2 regions of the Azospira sp. MPR-LB4 genome follow, and region 2 is predicted to be linked to the other one. Evidence: predicted binding sites of a transcription regulator. Region 2 holds the regulator's gene; the other holds the start of a gene.

The links. Region 2 encodes FNR, which switches genes on or off when oxygen is low (the NO sensors DNR and NnrR bind a similar motif). Its sites were predicted from a motif close to TTGANCTAGNTCAA; they were not measured.
Region 1: AC3QLZ_RS04140 (NAD(P)H-dependent oxidoreductase subunit E) is a predicted target of FNR. The motif match lies at 4,508-4,521, and genes of this name have one in related genera.

What each region holds. Positions count from the first base shown of each region.
Region 1 covers NZ_CM179521.1:909,361-916,943, reverse strand. The annotation lists gene AC3QLZ_RS04160 (adenosylcobalamin-dependent ribonucleoside-diphosphate reductase) at 1-620, opposite strand, end outside; gene AC3QLZ_RS04155 (acetate/propionate family kinase) at 984-2,177, opposite strand; gene AC3QLZ_RS04150 (bifunctional enoyl-CoA hydratase/phosphate acetyltransferase) at 2,174-3,586, opposite strand; gene fabI (enoyl-ACP reductase FabI) at 3,618-4,382, opposite strand; gene AC3QLZ_RS04140 (NAD(P)H-dependent oxidoreductase subunit E) at 4,648-6,480, shown strand; gene AC3QLZ_RS04135 (2Fe-2S iron-sulfur cluster-binding protein) at 6,477-7,190, shown strand; gene AC3QLZ_RS04130 (NADH-quinone oxidoreductase subunit B family protein) at 7,187-7,583, shown strand, end outside.
Region 2 covers NZ_CM179521.1:3,206,296-3,213,878, reverse strand. The annotation lists gene AC3QLZ_RS15105 (heavy metal translocating P-type ATPase) at 1-1,736, opposite strand, end outside; gene AC3QLZ_RS15100 (universal stress protein) at 1,920-2,348, opposite strand; gene AC3QLZ_RS15095 (sulfite exporter TauE/SafE family protein) at 2,368-3,054, opposite strand; gene hemN (oxygen-independent coproporphyrinogen III oxidase) at 3,184-4,581, opposite strand; gene fnr (fumarate/nitrate reduction transcriptional regulator Fnr) at 4,733-5,479, shown strand; gene AC3QLZ_RS15080 (hemerythrin domain-containing protein) at 5,576-6,154, opposite strand; gene AC3QLZ_RS15075 (SirB2 family protein) at 6,165-6,551, opposite strand; gene AC3QLZ_RS15070 (NnrS family protein) at 6,571-7,583, opposite strand, start outside.

The DNA of each region.
Region 1 (7,583 bases), 1.4 Mb from region 2:
AGGTCGCCCTTGTCCTTGGCGTGGATGAAGTCCTCGATGTCCGGATGGTCGCAGCGCAGCACGCCCATCTGGGCGCCGCGGCGGGCGCCGGCGGATTCCACGGTCTCGCAGGAGCGGTCGAAGACGCGCATGTAGGAGACGGGGCCGGAGGCGCGGGACTGGGTGCCCTTGACCTGGGCGCCCACGGGGCGGATGGAGGAGAAGTCGTAGCCGACGCCGCCACCGCGACGCATGGTCTCGGCGGCCTGGGCCAGGGCGGTGTAGATGCCGGGGCGGCCGTCCACCACTTCGACGATGGAGTCGCCGACCGGCTGCACGAAGCAGTTGATCAGGGTGGCGGCGAGATCGGTGCCGGCGGCGGAGTTGATGCGGCCGGCGGGGACGAAACCGTTTTCCTGGGCCCAGAGGAATTTTTCTTCCCACTTGGCCCGGTCCTTCTCGTGTTCGACGGCGGCCAGGGCGCGGGCAACGCGGCGGCGCACGTCATGCACGTTCATTTCCTTGCCCTTGGCGTACTTTTCCACCAGCACTTCGGTGGAGATTTCCTGCTCGGGCAGCGGGGCAAATTCGGGTGCTTCGGGAATGGCGGACAGGGAGAGCTGTTCGGCGACCTGATTCATGGGTTTCCTCTCCAAAAATGTGGGTATGCGGTTGGTAATATGCCCCGGTAGTCCGGAGTCGAATGGGAGGTAAAGCTACTACATGTAGTGGTGCTAGGCAAATGCTTGACTAGATGTAGTTGTTGCGCTGTTCCCGGGGTGGTTCGCGGAAAGGCTGGAAAAATCAGGATTGGCACATTTTTTGACAATAAAACGGTGGTTCCGTTTGCAGCCGGTGGAACAAAAGAATACCTAGGGGGAGGGCGGGGGAGGAGGGGGTAGTCCGGTCGCAAAATCCGGTGGGGAGATTGGCCGATGGCCGGGGCCGTCCAAGGGCGGCGGTGGCGGTCCGGGAGTCCGGACCGCCGAGGGGTGTTGCGGCTATTACAGGTTGAGCAGGGTGGCGGTGTGGCGGGCGATCATCCATTCCTCGTTGGTGGGGATGACCAGCACGTCCACGGTGCTGCGGGGTTCGCTGATACGGTTGGCGTGCAGGGCGTTGGCCGATTCGTCGATGCTGATGCCCAGCCAGGAGGCCTGCAGGCAGACGCGACGGCGCACTTCGGCTGCGTGTTCGCCGATGCCGCCGGTGAACACCAGGGCGTCGATGCCGCCGATGGCGGCCGCCAGGGAACCCAGCTCCCGCACCACGCGGTAGCAGAAGAGATCCACCGCCTCCTTGGCTTCCGGCTTGTCGCTGGCCAGCAGGGTGCGCATGTCCGGGGAAATGCCGGAAACACCGAGCAGGCCCGATTCCTTGTACAGCAGCTTGGTCAGGGCCTTCACGTCCATGCCCTTGTTTTCCATCAGGTACAGCATCACACCCGGGTCCAGGGCGCCGGTACGGGTGCCCATCATCAGGCCCTCGACCGCGGTGAAGCCCATGGTGGACACCTGGCTCTTGCGATCCACCATGCCGCACATGGAGGCGCCGTTGCCCAGGTGGGCCACCACCACCCGGCCATTGGCCCGGGGCGAGTAGTCCGGCAGCACCCGGGCGATGTACTCGTAGGAGAGGCCGTGGAAGCCGTAGCGTTTGACCCCTTCACCGGTGATCCAGCGGGGCAGGGCAAAGGCCTGGGCCACGGGGGCCTGGGTACGGTGGAAGGCGGTGTCGAAACAGGCCACCTGGGGCACTTCCGGCATCATGGTGCGCAGGGCATCGACGCCGTCCAGGTTGTGGGGCTGGTGCAGGGGCGCCAGGGGAATGAGCCGGGTCAGGTGCTCGATGATGTTGTCGTCGAGCTTCATGGGGCGCGAATAGCGCTCACCGCCATGGACCACCCGGTGGCCCACGGCCACGATCTTCCAGCCCTTTTCATGGTCGTGCAGCCAGGAGATGAGGAATTCCAGGGCCTCGTGGTGCTGGCTTTCCGCATCGCCCTGGAGCGGGATGTCCACGTCGTCCAGCTTCTTGCCCTTGTCGTCCTTGGCCTTGATGTGGGCCTTGACGCCGATGCCGTCGATCTGGCCGGAGAGCACGGGTTCCGCAGCGATGCCGCCGCCGTTCTCCAGCTCGTAGAGGGAGAACTTGATGGAGGAGGAGCCGGCGTTGAGGGTGAGGACGGCGCGGGTCATTGGTTCTGCTTCCGGTAGGCGTGGGCCATCAGGGCGGCGATGGCGCAGGAGGCGGTGCGGGTCTCGGCGGTATCGGCGCGGGAGGTCAGCACGATGGGGCACTTGGCACCCAGTACGACGCCGGCGGAAAGGGCGTTGGCCAGGTATTCCAGCTGCTTGGCCACCATGTTGCCGGACTCCAGGTCAGGCACCACCAGGATGTCGGCCTGGCCGGCGACGGCGGACTTGATGCCCTTGGTCTTGGCAGCCACCAGGGAAACGGCGTTGTCGAAGGCCAGAGGGCCGTCCAGCAGGCCGCCCTTGATCTGCCCCCGGTCGGCCATCTTGCACAGGGCGGCCGCGTCCAGGGTGGACTGGATCTTGGGATTGACCGTCTCCACGGCGGACAGGATGGCCACCTTGGGTTCCGGGTTGCCCAGGATGTGGAAGAGGTCGATGGCGTTCTGGATGATGCTGACCTTTTCCTCCAGGGAGGGGGCGATGTTGATGGCCGCATCGGTGATCATGATGGGCTTGGGATAGGTGGGTACGTCCATGTAGAAGACGTGGGAGATGCGGCGGGAGGTGCGCAGGCCGTTGGCCCGGGATACCACCTCGCCCATCAGCTCGTCGGTGTGCAGGCTGCCCTTCATCAGGGCCTCGCAGTCGCCGTTGCGCACCAGGGTCACGGCCATGGCGGCGGATTCGTGGCTATGGCGGGTATTGACGATGCGGATGCCGGTCAGGTCCAGGCCGTTCTCTTCGGCGACGGAGCGGATCTTTGCCTCCGGCCCCACCAGGAAGGGTTCGATGAGGCCGGCCCGGGCGGCGAAGATGGGGCCCTTCAGGGATTCGGCATCGCAGGGATGGGCCACGGCCACGGGAATGGGTTCCAGGCCGGCGGCGGTGGCCAGCAGGGCCTGGTAGCGGGCTTCCTTGTCGCTGATGGTGAATTCGGGCAGGTGCACCCGCTCGCGGCGGATCTTCTCCGTCGGCGCCAGCACCTCGGCGGTGCCGCTCACCACCTGCAGGCCTTCCTGGTTGGTGCATTGGCAGTCGAAGAGGATGTGCTTGTTATGGTCGAACTTCTGCTTGGCGGTGATGGTGATGGTCACCGTGTCGCCGATGGTCACCGGCCGGGAGAAGTGCAGGGACTGGTCGATGTAGATGGTGCCCGGCCCCGGGAACTGGGTGCCGAGCACGGTGGAAATGAGGGCGCCGCTCCACATGCCATGGGCCACCACCTCCCGGAAAATGCCGCTCTGGGCGAATTCCGGGTCCACCACGGAGGGATTCACATCCCCCGACATGATGGCGAACAGCTTGATGTCTTCCGGACGCAGGGTCCGGATCAGGGTGGAAGAGTCTCCCACTTGGATTTCGTCGAAAGTCTTGTTTTCGATGTACTGCTCGGTGTGCTCAGCGTGCATGGCGCCTCCCGTTTTTGATTGTGTGGAGCTCTTAGCCGACGATGTTGTAGCCGCCGTCAATGTAGATGGTACCGCCGGTCAGGGTCTTCGCCACATCGCTGCACAGGTAGGCGGCCAGGGCGCCGACGTCGTCGATGGAGACCAGTCGGTGCAGGGGGGCCCGTTCCACGGCGTCCTTCATCAGATCGTCGAAGTGGGCGATGCCGGAGGCGGCGCGGGTGGCCAGGGGGCCCGGGGAGATGGCGTGCACCCGGATGCCCTTGGGGCCCAGCTCGGTGGCCAGGTAGCGGGTGGAAGCCTGCAGGGCGGCCTTTACCGGGCCCATCATGCCGTAGTTGTCCACCACTTCATCGGCGCCCAGGTAGCTCATGGTCAGCAGGGAGCCGCCGTCCTTCATCAGGGGCTCGGCCAGCTTGGCCATGCGGATGAAGGAGTGGCAGGAAATGTCGATGGCCCGCAGGAAGCCCTGGCGGGAGCAGTCCACCACCCGGCCGTGCAGGTCTTCCTTGGGGGCGAAGGCGATGGAGTGCAGGAGGAAGTCCAGCTTGCCCCACTTCTGTTCGATGGCGGCGAAAACAGCTGCCAGCTGATCGTCCTGTTCCACGTCCAGGGGCAGCACCAGGGGGGCGGCCAGCAGTTCGGCCAGGGGGCGCACGTGGGGTTCGGCCTTTTCATTCAGGTAGGTGACCGCCAGTTCGGCGCCGCAGATGTTGAAAGCCTTGGCGCAGCCGTAGGCAATGCTCTTGTTGTTGGCGATACCGACGACCAGGCCTTTTTTGCCGTTGAGGTTGAACATTTGCAGAACTCCAGGTTAGTTGAATGAAGGTGAACCATCCGGCGTCCAGTCTGGACCGGGGCCGTTATTGCAATCCTGTTTTCGTTATCATGCCGCATTTTGTGTTGCGGTGCAGCATATCGATTTTGACCTAGATCAAGGCCTAGTGGCAGTAGGACCTTAGCGGACGAGGGATAAGCCGGTATTTCGTTCCGATGACGTCCCCGTTACAGCGGCTTGCGCTGTGTCAACGTTTTTGCATTGACCATACCTATAATCCTCCGGCATGACCTTACAAGGGGGAGGGATTTTGGAACCGATTGCCAATTCTCTGGATGCAGTCCTCGAGGCGGTTTTGAGCAAACGCCGCCGGGACCCCACCCAACTGCTGCAAATTCTCCGGGAAGTGCAGGAACAGGTGGGCTACATCCCCCCTCCCGCCCTCACCGCCATCGCCGCCGCCCTGAAGCTGCCCCGGGCCCGGGTCGAGGGCGTGGCCGGCTTCTACTCCTTTCTCCATTTGCAGTCGGTGGGCAAATACCGGGTGCTCTTCTCCGACAACGCCACCGACCGCCTCCTGGGCAACCTGGACTTGCTCGGCACCATGTGCCAGAAGCTGTGGGTCGAACAGGGCAAGGTGTCGGAAGACGGCCTGGTCTCGGTGGATGTCACCTCCTGTACCGGCATGTGCGACCAGGGCCCGGCCCTGCTGGTCAATGGCCGCCCCATCACCCGCCTCACCCACCAGCGCGTCAATGAAATCTGCGAGCTGATCCGTTCCCGCCGGCCCCTGTCCCTGTGGCCCCAGGAATACTTCCGGGTGGAGGACAACATCCGCCGCAAGGACGATCTGCTCAATACCGTGCTGGAGCCGGGGGCTGCCCTGGCGGCGGCCATGGCCCTGGGGCCCGAGGCCTGGTTGGGCGAGGTGCAGAAGTCCAGCCTGCGCGGTCGCGGCGGCGCCGGCTTCACCACCGGGGTCAAGTGGGAGGCCTGCCGCAACGCCCCCGGTGAGGAGCGGGTCATCGTCTGCAACGCGGACGAAGGCGAGCCCGGTACCTTCAAGGACCGGGTGCTGCTGACCTCATACCCGGACCACGTGTTCGAGGGCATGACCCTGGCGGCCTACGCCACCGGCGCCCGCCAGGGCTTCCTCTACCTGCGGGGCGAATACCGCTACCTACTGGAGCCCCTGGAGGCAGCCCTGCAGCGCCGCCGCGAGGCCGGGCTGCTGGGGCAGGGCATCCGGGGCCAGGCCGGTTTCGATTTCGACATCGAGATTCATCTGGGCGCCGGCGCCTATGTCTGCGGTGAGGAAACGGCCCTGATCGAGTCCCTCGAGGGCAAGCGGGGCACGCCCCGCATCCGCCCGCCCTTCCCGGTGATCAAGGGCTATCTGGGGCGGCCCACGGTGGTCAATAACGTGGAAACCCTGGCCAAGACGGTGCTGATCGCCCTGGAAGGAGCCGAGCGCTTCGCCGCCGTCGGCACTGCCCAGTCCACCGGCACCAAGCTCCTCTCCATATCCGGCGACTGCGCCTTTCCCGGCATCTACGAGTATCCCTTCGGCGTTTCCATCGAGCAGATCCTGGAGGATTGCGGCGCCACCGACGTGCAGGCGGTCCAGGTGGGCGGCGCTTCGGGCACCTGCCTGGCGTCCTACGAGTTCCACCGGGGCATTGCCTACGAGGACGTGCCGACGGCCGGTTCCTTCATGATCTTCGATACCAGCCGGGACCTCTTCGAGGTGGCGCGCAACTTCGTCCACTTCTTCGCCCACGAGAGCTGCGGCTTTTGCACCCCCTGCCGGGTCGGCACCTCCCTGCTGCGGAACTTCATGGACAAGCTGGCCACCGGCCACGGCGCCAAGTACGACCTGGCCGACATCGAGTGGATCAACCGCCTGCTCAAGGCGGCCAGCCACTGCGGCCTGGGCCTGGCCGCCGCCAACCCGGTGGTGGAGACCCTGATCAAGTTCCGCCCCGCCTACGAGCGCCGGCTCCAGTCCCTGGATTTCGCCCCCGCCTTCGACCTGGACCAGTCCCTGGCCGAGGCCCGGCGCATGACCGGGCGCGACGATGCCGACGCCCACCTGAGTTCCGTGGAGGCCCACCGATGAGCGATACCAAGAAATTCCTGCTGGACGGCAAACCGGTGGTCTTCCAGGACGGCCAGACCATCCTGGAGGCCGCCCGCCAGGCTGGCCACTACATTCCCCACCTGTGCTGGCATCCGGATTTTCCGGCCCACGGTTCCTGCAAGCTGTGCATCGTCAAGGTGGGCGGACGCCACGTCTCCTCCTGCGCCATGCCGGCCAAGGAGGGCATGGAGGTGGAGAGCAACACCCCGGAGATGAACGGCGAGCGGCGGGCCCTGCTGCAGATGCTGTTCGTCGAGGGCAACCATTTCTGTCCCTCGTGCGAGAAGAGCGGCAACTGCCAGTTGCAGGCCCTGGCCTACGACCTGGAAATGCTCTCCGCCCATTTCAACCATTTCTATCCCAACCGGCCGGTGGATGCCTCCCATCCGGACGTCCTGCTGGACTTCAACCGCTGCATCTTCTGCGAGCTGTGCGTGCGGGCCAGCCGGGACATCGACGGCAAGAACATCTTCGCCCTCACCGATAGGGGCATCCACAAGCACCTGGTGGTCAATGCGGAAAGCGGCCGCCTGGCTGACACGGATTTTGCCGCCAGCGACCGGGCGGCCAACATCTGTCCCGTGGGCGTCATCCTGCACAAGCGCCAGGGCTTTGCCAGGCCCATCGGCGAGCGGGACTACGACGCCAAGCCGATCAGCGTGGTAGCCATGGAAGAGGTGGAAAAATGATCGTTTCCGGACGCAAGCTGCGGGTCGCCACCACCTCCCTGGCCGGGTGCTTCGGCTGCCACATGTCCTTCCTCGACATCGACGAGCACCTGCTGGAACTGGTGGAACTGGTGGAATTCGACCGTTCGCCCCTGACCGACATCAAGCACTGCGGCCCCTGCGACATCGGCATCATCGAAGGCGGCGTCTGCAATGCGGAGAATGTCCATGTGCTGCGGGAATTCCGCAAGCACTGCAAGATACTCATCGCCCTCGGCGCCTGCGCCGTCACCGGCGGCCTGCCGGCCCAGCGCAACCACCTGGACGTGGGCCAGTGCCTGCAGGAGGTCTACCACACCTGCATCGGCGTCGAATCCCTGCCCGGCGGCCAGGTACCCAACGACCCGGAATTGC
Region 2 (7,583 bases):
GAAACCGTCCCTTCCACCCCGTGGCCGGCCACGGCGGCAAAGCCGCTCACCGCCTGCATCGCCAGGCCCCGGGCTTTCTGTTCGGCCAGCACGGCCCGGGCCAGGGGATGTTCCGAGCCCTGCTCCAGGGCTGCCGCCAGGGCCAGCACCTCGTCTTCGCTGGCGCCCAGGGCGACGATGTCGGTCACCGCCGGTTCGCCCCGGGTCAGGGTGCCGGTCTTGTCCACCGCCAGCACTTTCAATTTTTCCGCCCGCTCCAGGGCTTCCGCATTCTTCACCAGGATGCCGGCGGCGGCGCCCCGGCCGGTGCCCACCATGATGGCGGTGGGCGTGGCCAGGCCCAGGGCGCAGGGGCAGGCGATGACCAGCACCGCCACCGCATTGACCAGGGCGGTGGTGAAATCGCCCCCCAGCCACCACCACAGACCGAAGGTGACCAGGGCGATGGCGCAGACCACCGGCACGAAAATGGCAGAGATTTTGTCGGCCAGCCGCTGCACCGGGGCCTTGGAGCCCTGGGCCTCGGCCACCAGGCGGATGATGCCGGCCAGCAGGGTGTGTTCGCCGACGCCGGTAGCACGGCAGCGCAGCATGCCCTGGCCGTTGCTGGTGGCGGCGAAGACGGCGTCGCCCGCCTGCTTGCCGACGGGCATGGACTCGCCGGTGAGCATGGCTTCATTGACGCTGGAAGCGCCCTCGATCACCTCTCCGTCCACCGGCACCGCTTCGCCGGGGCGGACGATGAAGACGTCGCCGGGAATGAGCAGGGCCACGTCCAGCTCCACCAGTTCACCATGGCGTTCGACCCGGGCGGTCTTGGGCTGCAGGCGCACCAGTGCTTCCAGGGCGGCGGTGGTCTTGGCCTTGGCCCGGGCCTCCAGCAGCTTGCCCAGCAGCACCAGGGTGATGACGGCGGCGGAGGCTTCGAAATAGACGTGCTGGTGCTCCAGCCCGAAGAGGGTCACCACCAGGGAAAAGACGTAGGCCATGGTGGTGCCCAGGGCCACCAGCACGTCCATGTTGGCGCCACCGCCGCGCAGGGCCTTGTAGGCGCCGTCGTAGAAGCGCCAGCCGATCCAGAACTGCACCGGGGTGGCCAGCAGCAGTTGCAGCCAGCGAGGCAGCAGATCGCTGTGGCCATGTTCCGGCGCCGGGCCGAACATGGTGACCATCTGGGCCACCAGGGGCAGGGTGAGCAGGGCGGCGATGAAGAAGCGGCGCTTCTCGGCGGCGTAGAGGGCGGCCTTGCGGGCCTTTTCCTCTTCCCGGGTGGTGTCGCTGGCCACCCGGGCGCCGAAGCCGGCTTTTTCCACGGCACTGATCAGCCGGGCCGTATCCACCAGACCCGGCACGTAGCGGATACGGGCCCGCTCGGCGGCCAGGTTCACCGCACCTTCGACGCCGGGCAGACGGTTCAGCACCTTCTCGATGCGGGCCGCGCAGGCGGCGCAGGTCATGCCGGTAAGTTCCAGTTCCACCGTGGCCGGCGGCACGGAAAAACCGGCCTTCTCGATGGCCTCCACCACCCGCTGGGGCGTGGTTTCCTCGCTGTTCAAGGCGACGCTGGCCCGCTCCGCCGCCAGATTGACGCTGGCTTCCACGCCGGGCAGGCGGTTCAGCACTTTCTCGATGCGGGCCGAACAGGCGGCGCAGGTCATGCCGGCAATGGGCAGGTCGAGGCGGGAGGAAGAAGGAGCGGCAGGGGACTGGGACACGGGCAACTCGGCAAGAAACATTAGCAATGGCTAATTATGGGCGCAGGCGCCCTTAGCCGCCAGTAACAGAGGGGCTCAAACCCCATGGTTACAGACCGCCGGCACGGCCAGGGGTTTCTTCGTTGCGCGGGGATGGACGCAGCCCTCCTCCCCGCCCGCTCATGCCGGGGATCAGGCCGGCTGCGCTGGCAGACGGCCTGCCGCCTATTTCACCAGCAGGACGGGCACCGTGGTTTCATGCACCACCCGGGTGGCCACCGAGCCCATGACGGCCCCGGCGATGGCGCTCCAGCCGTGGCTGCCGAGCAGCACCAGGTCGGCCCCCAGTTCAGCGGCCTGATGGGCGATGACGGCCCCCGGCTGGCCCACGTGGATGTGCCGCTGGTAGGCCACCCCGGCGGCCTTGAGCTTGGCCTCGGCCGCCTCCAGGCGTTCCACGCTGTCCTCCCGGTAGTAGCGCTCCAGGGTTTCGTGGCCCAGGTGGCGCTGCACCCGGCCGTCGGGAATGGGCGGATGCACGTAGAGCAGGTGCACCGTCGGCACTTCCCGGTACCAGGAGAGGCGGGAAATCAGGTGATCCACGGCCCGCAGGGAACAAGCGGAACCATCGACCGCCAGCAGGAAATTCAGCATCGTCTGCTCCTCAGCATTTCTAGATGTTATGGGCCAGGCGCCAGGCACCCAGCAGGCCCCACAGGCCGAAGCCGAGCACGCTCAGCCCGGCGATGCCGCGCACCCAGGGGCGCCGCACGAAATCCTTCAGCCGCGCCGCCAGGAGGCCGGCCAGCAGCAGGTTGGGCAGGGTGCCCAGGCCGAAGGCCAGCATCACCGCGCCGCCCCGGGCGGCGCTGCCGCTCACCAGGGCGGTGGTCAGCACACTGTATACCAGACCGCAGGGCAGCCAGCCCCACAGCAAGCCCAGGGGAAAGGCCTGGGCCGGGCTGCGGGCGGGCAGAAAACGTTTGGAAAAGGGCTGCAGACGGCGCCACAGGCCCTGGCCTGCCCGCTCGGTCCACGCCAGGGCCTGGGTGGCGCCAAGCAGATAAAGGCCCAGGGCCACCAGCATCAGGTTGGCCAGCACGTAGAGCACCAGGCGCAGGGACCATTGCTCTCCCAGGTGGGCGCCGGCCGCGCCGACGGCCCCCGCCAGGAGGCCGGCCAGGCCATAGCTGGCGATACGCCCCAGGTTGTAGGCCAGATGCAGGGACCAGCGGCTGCCTCCGGCCTGCCCCAGAGAGAGGGCGCCGACGATGCCGCCGCACATGCCGATGCAGTGGGTGCCGCCGAGAAAGCCGACGAGGAGGACGGAAAGCAGGGTGGGCAGGAAGGAGTCAGCCACGTGGGAGCGCCGTGCGGAAAGTGAAAAAGGCCATGGCCAAAATTATACCGGGCACTGGGGTTTCCCCCAGCGCCCGGCTTTTCCCCCCTGAGGCTTGCCTCAAGTTAAACGCGGTATCCCGTAGCCCGGTCAGATGACCTTGCTGTAACGGGTGCGCTGCCGATCGGCGCGCAGATATTTGTCGAACACCATGGAGATGGCCCGCACCAGGAGACGTCCCGGGGGCAGCACGGTGATCCATTTGTCGTCCACCTTCACCAGCCCGCCCCGCTCCAGTTCCTTCAGGTCCTCCAGTTCGGCGGCGAAGTACTTCTTGAAGTCGATCAGGTGGGCGATTTCGATGGACTCGGTGGAGATTTCGAAATGGCACATCAGGGCCTGGATGATGGAACGGCGCAGCAGGTCGTCGGCGGTCAGCTCGATGCCCCGCAGCACCGGCAGCACGCCGGCGTCCAGGCGGTCGTAGTACTCGTCCAGGGTGCGGTAGTTCTGGCTGTAGGTGGGCCCCACCTTGGCGATGGAGGAAATGCCGAAGGACAGCATGTCGCAGTCCGCATGGGTGGAGTAGCCCTGGAAATTGCGGTGCAGCCGGCCCTGGCGCTGGGCCACGGCCAGCTCGTCGTCCGGCTTGGCGAAGTGGTCCATGCCGATGAAGACGTAGCCGGCATCGGTCAGCTTCTTGATGGCCAGGGAGAGCAGCTGCAGGCGCGTGTCGGCGTTGGGCAGGTCGCTCTCGTTGATGCGCCGCTGGGGCTTGAAGAGGCCCGGCAGGTGGGCATAGTTGTAGATGGAGAGACGCTCCGGGTCCATGGCCAGGACCCGCTCCAGGGTGCGGTTGAAGCCCATCACCGTCTGGTGGGGCAGGCCGTAGATGAGGTCCACGCTGATGGACTTGAAGCCGCTCTTGCGCGCCTGGTCCATCACCGTGAAGGTTTCTTCCTCGGTCTGGATGCGATTGATGGCCTGCTGCACCCGCTCGTCGAAATCCTGGACGCCCAGGCTCATGCGGTTGAAGCCCAGCTCGCCGAGCAGGGCCACGGTGGGCCGGTCCACCTTGCGCGGATCCACTTCGATGGAAATCTCGGCCCCATCCACCAGCTTGAAATGGCGGTGGGTGAGGTCCATCAGCTGGTGCATTTCCTCATGGGAGAGGAAGGTGGGCGTGCCGCCGCCCCAGTGCAGCTGGGAGACTTCCCGATCCCCGTCCAGCAGGTACTCGGCCTGCAGGGCCATCTCCTTGCCCAGGTACTTGATGTACTTGGCGCTGCGGCCGTGATCCTTGGTGATGATCTTGTTACAGGCGCAGTAGTAGCAGATGGTGTTACAGAAGGGGATGTGGAAGTATAATGACAGCGGTCGGCTGATACCGCCGATGTTGCGTTTGCCCAACCACAGCTTCAGGGCCTCGGCATCGAAGGCTTCGACAAAACGGTCAGCCGTCGGATAGGACGTGTAGCGCGGTCCATTGACGTCGAAGCGGCGGATGATCTGGGGATCGAAAACCAGGTTGTTGGCGGTAAATGTCATTGAAAAACAGTCGTTGCAGAACCACACATTAGGTGCGGCTTATTATCGTGGTGCAGGAACTGGGGCACGTTGACCTGGATCAAAGGCTTCCAAAGGGCCTTCCGGCGCAGGTTACCACCATCCGAACGCCCTTGGCCCAGCGAGGAACAGCATGCCGTTGAAGAAGACCAGCGCCCAAGAAATTACCCTGTCGGTCATCAAGACCGCCTGCTCGAACTGTAACCTGCAAGAACTGTGTCTTCCCTACGGTCTCAACGAGACCGAGATGTCCAAGCTGGACGAACTGGTCAGCACCCGCCGCAAGATCAAGCGCGGCGACCACCTGTACCGGGCCGGGGAGGCCTTCGAATCCATCTACGCCATCCGCGCCGGTTTCTTCAAGACCGACGTGCTGCTGGAAGACGGCCGCGACCAGGTCACCGGCTTCCAGATGGCCGGCGAGCTGCTGGGCCTGGACGGCATCAGCACCGAACACCATTCCTGTAACGCGGTGGCCCTGGAAGACAGCGAAGTCTGCATCATCCCCTTCCCCCGCCTGGAAGGCCTGTCCCGGGAGATCGTGGCCCTGCAGCACCACTTCCACAAGGTGATGAGCCGGGAGATCGTGCGCGACCACGGGGTCATGATGCTGCTCGGCACCATGCGGGCGGAAGAACGGCTGGCCGCCTTCCTCCTCAATCTCTCCCAGCGCTTCACCGCCCGCGGCTATTCCCACGCCGAGTTCTACCTGCGCATGACCCGGGAAGAAATCGGCAGCTACCTGGGCCTCAAGCTGGAAACCGTTTCCCGCGCCTTCTCCCGCTTCCAGGAAGAAGGTCTGATCGCCGTGCAGCAAAAGCACATCCGCATCCTGGACATCCCGGGCCTGAAAAAGCTGATGACCCACCAGTCGGCCTGATCCCGGGCAAGCGTCAAACAAAAAAGCGGCTCCGCGGAGCCGCTTTTTTTATTGCCCGGATTATTGCCCGGGCTTAGTCCAGGAGTGCCGGCAGTCCTACTGTTCCCCTTCCGGAAACACCGCCCCCCGCCGTGCCGCCATGCTGCGGCCGACGGCGGCCGCCTGCTCGGGGGACAGCAGGCGCCGCCCCAGGGGCAGCAGCTCCCGGGTTTCCAGATCGATGTGTCCCAGATAAAGCTCGGCCAGCCCTTCCACCATGGCCGCCGGCAGGGCCTCGCTGCATTCCCCCGGCTGGGCCGCGACGATGGCCTGCAGGCGGGCCAGCACCTCGTCCCGGGCCCGGTCCATGCGCCGGTGATCGGCCAGGATGCGCTCGATGAGGGCCTCCACCTGAGCCGCCACCGCCGCTTCCCGGGCCACCGCCTGGCTCGCCCGCAGGGCGGGAAAGAGGTCATCCTCCTCGTCCGCATGGTGATGGGGAGCGGCCACGGAGAAATAGCGCAGCACGCCCTGGGCCGCCTCCCGGGCAGCCTGGTCGGCACCGTGCCGGGGCAGGTGCTGCACCAGGCGACGCAGGGTCTCGATCTGGGCCTGGATGCGACCGTGACAGGCATCCAGCATTTCCAGGGGTTCGTCGAAACTGGGGGCGGCGGCGCCCAACAGGCTGTGGCTCATGCAATTCCTTTCACAGACCGGCGAAGAAGCCGGCGGGATGACGCGTCAGGGCAACGGAAACGATATAGGCGAAACACGACAGGGCCATGACGAAAAAGATGCCCCGCACCGCCTTGCTGCGCCCCCGCTTGAGGGCCACGCTGCCACAGCCGATGTAGGCCAGCAGGGCCAGCACCTTGGCCGTCAGCCAGCCCTGGACGAAGGGATACTGGCCGGAGAGAAAGGCCAGGGCCAGGGCGCTGCCGAGCAGCAGGGTATCCACCACATGGGGCGCCACCCGCGGCAGGCGCCCCTGCAGTCGAGGCGACTCCTGCAGCATCCAGAATCCGCGCAGGAGGAATCCGAGGCCGGAGAGGACGACGCAGGTGATGTGCAGATGCTTGAGGGCCAGGTACATGGGATGGCTCCGCGATCCGTCAGCCGGGCTGGCCGTCGGGCCGGGGCCGCAGGTACATGGCGCCGTGGCGCCGCACCCACAGGGCGAACACCAGCAGCCAGGCCAGGCTGGCCAGCCACTGCAGGTTGAAGGGGCCGGACAGGGGCAGGAACTCGCCGGCGATGCGCAGCAGGGGCACGCTCTGGAACAGCCAGAACAGGGGCCAGGTGGTCTGATCCCCGGCGTTGATGGGCCGGCCCGAATGCCCCAGGGTGACCCGGGTGACCATGCCCAGCAGCATGGAAACAAAATAGCCGATGCTGATGGCGTGCAGGGGCGCCAGGCCGCCGAAGCTGCCGCCCAGCGCCAGGGCCAGCCCCTGGCAGGCATAGAGCACCAGCCCCAGGCCCAGCCAGACGGTGGCGCCGTGGATCATGGCCAGCATGGGCACCGCCAGGCTGCGCCGAAGCTGCCACTTCCAGGAGAAATGGATGACCACGGCGGCGGCAACGGCGTCCGGCAGCCACAGGGCTCCGTGCCAGCCGACCAGGGCCAGCAGGGCGTGGCCAAGGAAACAGGCCAGCACCAGCCACAGCAGGGGCATGGGTCGGTAGATGGTGTAGTTCTTCAGCACCGCTGCAGTGAAGAAGGGCAGCATGCGATGGCTGACGATGAAGAACACCGGCAGCAGGCAGCCCCACAGCCCCAGCTCGATGCCGGCCCGCACCCCGTCGCCGGCCATGGCTGCCAGGCCCCAGGCATAGGCCCAGAGGGCGACCAGGCCCAGCCCCAGGGCGGCCAGCAGCGCGTAGGCGTGGGAACGGTCCGGTGCGAAGCCCCGGGGCTGGGGCCAGGTCACGGCCCGGGCCAGGGCGACCAAGCCCCACAGCCAGCCGAGGGACGCCACCACCAGGCCGGACACGGCCAGGGGCGCCGCCAGCAGGCCGCCCCAGAAGAGCAGCCAGCCGCCTGCCAGCAGAGCGAAGGCCGGCAGGTACTGGCCCCGCGTCAGGGCCGGGGCGCTCACCCACTTGGGCAGGGCCGTCATGAGAA